One region of the Peribacillus sp. JNUCC41 genome, then DNA from elsewhere that is predicted to be linked to it. Evidence: riboswitches for the same ligand, from Rfam matches in the RefSeq annotation. Region 1 holds a riboswitch; the other holds the start of a gene.
What was found. Region 1 has a riboswitch for preQ1 ahead of queF (preQ(1) synthase). Riboswitches for the same ligand answer to the same signal wherever they lie in the genome.
Positions count from the first base shown of each region.

Region 2: another riboswitch for preQ1. It lies ahead of queC (7-cyano-7-deazaguanine synthase QueC); the one in region 1 lies ahead of queF (preQ(1) synthase).

Region 1 covers NZ_CP062163.1:2,383,374-2,386,529, reverse strand. The annotation lists gene JNUCC41_RS11730 (aspartate kinase) at 1-1,209, opposite strand, end outside; gene queF (preQ(1) synthase) at 1,413-1,913, opposite strand; PreQ1 riboswitch class I at 2,018-2,063, opposite strand; gene JNUCC41_RS11720 (EamA family transporter) at 2,194-3,051, shown strand.
Region 2 covers NZ_CP062163.1:446,077-449,232, reverse strand. The annotation lists gene JNUCC41_RS02225 (methyl-accepting chemotaxis protein) at 1-1,523, opposite strand, end outside; PreQ1 riboswitch class I at 1,709-1,751, shown strand; gene queC (7-cyano-7-deazaguanine synthase QueC) at 1,807-2,472, shown strand; gene queD (6-carboxytetrahydropterin synthase QueD) at 2,472-2,942, shown strand; gene queE (7-carboxy-7-deazaguanine synthase QueE) at 2,935-3,156, shown strand, end outside.

The DNA of each region.
Region 1 (3,156 bases):
TCTTGCCGTTGTACCGACATTATGGCGCATTCCTTCCCCTACAACCATGATCAAGGCAAGATCATGCTCCACATTCACTTCATCAGCATGAAGCTCTTTCTTGATTCGTGAAATGATTTTCTTCTCGGCTTCACCCTTCATCTGGTCCTGTCTTAGAATAAGCGTCACATCATCGATGCCTGATGGAATATGTTCATATGAAACTCCATAATCTTCGAGGATGTGCAGCAGTTTCCGGCCAAAACCAACTTCCCTGTTCATCAAATATTTGCTAATGTAAATGCTGCAAAATCCTTTATCACTTGCAATGCCTATAACCGGCCCGTTCGTATTATCCCGTGTACTTACAATGCGGGTCCCTTGTGCCGACGGATTGTTCGTATTTTGGATATGGACAGGTATTCCCGCTCGGAATGCTGGAATCAGCGCCTCATCATGAAATACCGAGAAACCTGCATAAGAAAGCTCACGCATTTCACGATAAGTTAATTCCCGGATTCCCTTTGGATTGGAAACCACATTTGGATTCACCGCATAAACGGCATCCACGTCCGTAAAGTTCTCATACAAATCAGCTTTGACCCCATTCGCAAGAATCGAACCCGTAATATCGGAACCGCTTCTTGAGAAGGTTAAAACATCACCATCTAACGTATAACCGAAGAACCCTGGGAATACTACGATTCCAGGCTCATCACGCAGAGCATATAACCGATCATAAGATTCTGGCAGCACCTTGGTAAATCCACCTTCATCCGTTACGATCAAGCCAGCCTTCTTCGGATTTATATACTGCGCCTCAACTCCAAGGCTTTGGAAATAACCTGCGACCAGCTTTGCATTATTATCCTCGCCACTGGCCTTCAAAGTATCCAAATAGCGCTTCGGGTTAGTTTGGTCTGCATGCAACAGCGCCATTAAATTTTCGCGGATCCCAGTGACGACACTCTCGGATATATCCAGTTCTTCAGCAATGCTCGCATAGCGGGATACGACATCTTCTATCAAATGCTCTCCGTTATCCCCGCGCAGCTGCTGTTCCGCAGCTTCAATCAATAAATCCGTCACCTTTATATCATCGGAATTGCGTTTCCCTGGAGCCGAAACGACTACAATCTTCCTCTCTGGATCAGAAACAACAATTTCGAATACCTTTCTCAACTGTTCACCTGACGCAAGTGAACTCCCACCAAACTTTGCAACTTTCATCTCGACAACCCCTATTTTCGTAAATATTCTGTCAAAATTAACTCTCCCTATTATTACGCTTTTTCTCGAAACAATCAAGTGGAAATTCCGTTACTGAAGGACAATTGTATTTTCAAAAAGGACAAAACGACAAGACCACTAATCGATAATAGCTAAAAAACTAAAAAAGACAACGGGCATTTGCCCATTGTCTCTCCTATTCTTTAGCGATTATCCACGGTTTCAGGATATAAGTCATGGTTCATCAAGCGGTAATCCGCCATTTCCTCATACTTCGTACCTGGTTTCCCATAATTCGTGTAAGGGTCGATGGAAATTCCGCCCCTAGGAGTAAACTTGCCCCAGACTTCAATATATTTAGGATCCATCAATTCGATTAAATCATTCATGATGATGTTCATGCAGTCTTCATGGAAATCACCGTGATTGCGGAAGCTGAATAAATAAAGTTTCAATGATTTGCTTTCCACCATTTTTACACTTGGAATATAGCTGATGTAAATGGTCGCAAAGTCCGGCTGGCCCGTTATCGGACATAAGCTAGTGAATTCCGGGCAATTGAATTTGACGAAATAATCCCGGTTCGGATGTTTGTTATCGAATGACTCAAGGATTTCAGGCGCATAGTCGAATGTATATTTTGTTCCTTGATTCCCAAGCAGTGTGATATCTTTTTTTAACTCTTCTTCTTTTCTTCCAGACATTGAAAGTCCTCCTAATCCCACGTTTCAGGGAGATTCATAAAATAGGCCTCTATATAACAAAAACCATATCTCCTCAAAGATATGGTTGATTCGCGAAAAATATCAAAGCCATAGTTTTTTTAAGAGGGTGATGCTATGAACCTCTCCCGTTTATCGGGAAATATTTTAAAATTGTCTTAGTAAATATAGAAAAAAATATCTAATCTGTCAATCATACTTCTAAAATTTGGTTTGATTCCTGCATGTATTCAGCTTAAAATGTAGAAGAAGTTTATCCTACATGAAGGAAGAGATTACGTCAATGTGGATTTTTGCAGCCCTCATCACGAGTTTATGTTTTGGAATCAATAACAGCATTTTTAAATGGAGTAGCGGAAAGGGTTACTCAAAAGTACATATCCAATTTTTCTTTTATTTTTCAGCTTTTATTTTGGCCATATCTTATGGAGTATCTGTGGATGGTTTACAGTTTAACTGGCTGTCCATCATGCTTGGTGGAGCCATTGGGGTACTGAACGCTAATGGTAATATCCAGATGGCAAGCGCCTTTGAAAAAGGACCGGCAAGCTTGACATCTCCTTTAATCGCAGCGAATGCAATATTCCCCATTCTCTGTGCAGCTTTAATTTTTCACGAACATATTTCTACTTTGCAGTGGACTGGAATCGTCTGCATGTTTCTCGCTACATTAGTCATTCAGTATACACCTAATGCTAAAGGCAACCATCAATATGTCCCTTGGATGATGCACACATTATTATCCATTTTATCTTTTGGTGTGCTAGGCATTCTTATGACGACATCAACACGTCTTCATTTAAATTCCCTTGATATCCTGGTATCAATGTATGGAGGGGGAACTCTTTATCTTCTTTCGGCTCTGGCCTTTAAAAAGGAAAAAATCAAGCTAAAGGAAGTCAAAATCGGTTCCTTGGTAGGCCTTTTAAGCACTATAGGCTATGGATGTTATTTCTTTGCGTTGAACACTGGCATCGCAAGCATCATCTTCCCTGTCGTCAGCCTGAACTGTTTAGTTGTCGTTTTCGCAGGATGTTATTTATTCAAGGAAAAACTAAAAAACTATCAAGTTGCCGGCGTACTTGCAGCATTAATCGGCATTATCTTGACTAAAATATGAATATAGTTCATTTACAAAAACGACCTGGCAGCCATGAGTACAAGCCAGGCCGTTTTTTTTATTATGCCGGGAAATAGGGTGGTCAAAAAAAAGTGTTGACACACC
Region 2 (3,156 bases), 1.9 Mb from region 1:
ATATCTTCGATAGCCTGATTGATATTTTTGCTATTTGTGGAGATATAGTTCAATTCGTCTGTTATATGCTGTATTTTCATTTCCATATTCCCGACAGAGTGATTGATTGTTTCAAAGGTTTGGCCTGTGAGCGTGATCTGTTTCGTGCCTTCATCCACTTGTGCATAACCATCTTCCAGGGAGTGGACGACTGTTTTTGAATCCGTTTGAATGGCGGAGACAATATTGGTGATATCCCCAACGGAGTGTGTGACCTCTTCAGCGAGTTTCCGCACTTCATCGGCGACGACGGCAAAGCCCTTGCCATGTTCACCGGCACGAGCGGCTTCTATGGCAGCATTCAATGCCAATAGATTGGTTTGATTGGATATATTCTTGATGACCTGTACAAGCTGCGAAATTTGCTGCGATTGGGAATCGAGCCCTTTCACTTGCTCTACGGCATTTTTTACAATCCCATCAATATATTGCATCTGTTGGATCGAACTGCGCATTAAAGTGGTGCCCTCCTTGGTCAAGGAAAGGATTTCGGTTGAACTTTTAGCAACATCCACTCCTTCTAGGCGGGCCAACTCGATTCTGCCGGTGAAATCATCCATCATGCGAACCACTTCAGCTGCCCGGTTGGCCTGTGACTCCGAACCTTCCGAAAGTTCATGCATGGTAGTGGCTATTTGTTTGCTGCCCTGCTGGACTTCATTTGCTGATTGAGTCAGATTCTCACTTTGGTTGGAAACGGATTCGGATACAACGAGCATTTTTTCGATCGTATCACGAAGGTTTTTCTGCATTTGGTTGGCGGATACCGTTAATTCGCCCATTTCATCATATGACTTTTGCTCAAGGGGCTCATGATTAAGCTCTCCGTCAGCCACCATTTTCATCCTGTCCCTGATTTTAAGGAGGGGGGTGGTAATGAGGTTGGCAGTCACAAGCGCCAGCAGAAGGCCGATAAGGACTGCCGCAATGGATATGATGATACTTGTCGTCTTTACCGATTTCCCGCTTGCGATGACGGTTTCACCTGAAGCGACAATCAATTCCTCGCGTTCCGAAGCAAGCTCCTTGAAACCCTCCATTACTTCATTGCTGATTGGCGCCACTTCATTTTTGAGTATCTCTTTCGCTCGTTCTTCATTTCCCTTTTCATATTGTGGAAATACCCGGTCGACAATCATCAACCTCCAATCCCCGCTTTTCTCGATCAATGCCTTCACTTTATCAGAGTCGCTCGAAGCCAGGAGATCTTCCTGGATGACCTTGCTGTCTTCAGTATATTGTAAGAACCTTTCTTTATAACTCTTGTCACCATATAGAATATAGGCTCGGGCGAATGCGGTTCTTTGTGCTAGATTATATAGCAGCTTTTCATCTTGGATAAGAAGCGGAAGTTCCTTTTCGATGATATCCTGGGAATATACCAGTGACTTGTTGCTGCTGTAAATGTTGAATGCTCCTAAGATGACACATAAAGATATGATGAGTGAAAATGCCACCAATACCTTTCCTTTAATGCTTTTCAAATTAATGGACCCCTTTATCGATATTTTAATCACACTATTTTATCGGACGGATAATGGGATATTTAAGCAATGAAAAGATAACCAAATTTTCCATCAGCTCTACTATTCACTAAATCTATTCATCTTGATTTATAATCGTTTTCAAGTTACTATTGACTTGGAAAAATATAATATTCCGCGTTAAGGCGGAAGAGGTTCTAGCTACCCTCTCAAAAAAACTAAGGAGAAACAGTGCTCTATTCTTAGGGTGCTGTTTTTTTCCGTAAAAAGGAGTTTTATAGAAATGAAGAAGAAAGAAAAGGCAGTGGTTGTGTTTAGCGGAGGTCAGGACAGTACGACGTGCCTGTTCTGGGCATTGGAGAGATTTGAGGAAGTGGAAGCGGTGACGTTCGATTATAATCAGCGGCATAGCTTGGAAATCGAATGCGCTCAAAACATCGCCAAGGAATTGGGCGTGAACCATCATATCCTTGACATGTCGCTGTTGAACCAACTGGCACCGAATGCATTGACGAGAAGTGATATTGCAGTTGAGGATGGAGAAGAAGGGGAGTTGCCGTCGACTTTCGTACCAGGGAGGAATTTGCTGTTCCTTTCGTTTGCAGGAGTGCTGGCGAGTCAGATTGGCGCTAAACATATTGTCACCGGTGTCTGTGAAACGGATTTCAGCGGATATCCTGACTGCCGCGATGTATTCATTAAATCGTTGAATGTGACCTTGAACTTGTCAATGGACCAGTCATTCGTGATTGATACGCCGCTAATGTGGCTTAATAAAGAAGAAACATGGGAGCTTGCGGATCAGCTTGGCGCCTTCGACTTTGTCCGCGAAAAGACCCTGACTTGCTATAACGGAATCATCTCCGACGGCTGTGGAGATTGTCCGGCATGTAATCTGCGGAAAAAAGGACTGGATGACTATGTAAGCAGACGGAAGGTGCTTTCATGATGTACGGTTTTACAATAGTGGATAAACTCCAAAAAATAGATGAAGACATTCAGCGCAGCCAATTGAAGTATACAACCAAGAGGGTTCTCGTGAGTAAGGAATTCACCTTTGACGCGGCGCACCATCTGCATGACTATGAAGGGAAATGCAAGAACCTGCATGGCCACACATATAAGGTCATATTCGGATTGAGCGGATATACGGATTCACGCGGTTTGATGATAGATTTCGGGGACATCAAGGATATATGGAAAAATGAAATTGAAATCCACCTGGATCATCGTTATTTGAATGAAACCCTGCCGCTCATGAATACAACAGCTGAAAATATGGTTGTCTGGATTTATGAAAAAATGGCCGAAGCCCTTTCATTAAAAGAATATGAGGGTGCTAGAGTCGAATTTGTTCGACTATACGAAACGCCGACAAGCTATGCAGAAGCCAGACGGGAGTGGATGGAAAGTGAGTAAACTCCCGGTTATGGAAATCTTCGGACCGACCATCCAAGGTGAGGGAATGGTCATTGGTCAAAAAACCATGTTTGTTCGGACGGCCGGATGCGATTATTCATGTGCCTGGTGTGATTCCGCATTTACTTGGGATGGCACCGGTAAGGAAGATACAGTCCAAATGACTGCTAGAGAAATATGGGATGAGCTGAAGCGAATTGGGGGTTCCGGTTTT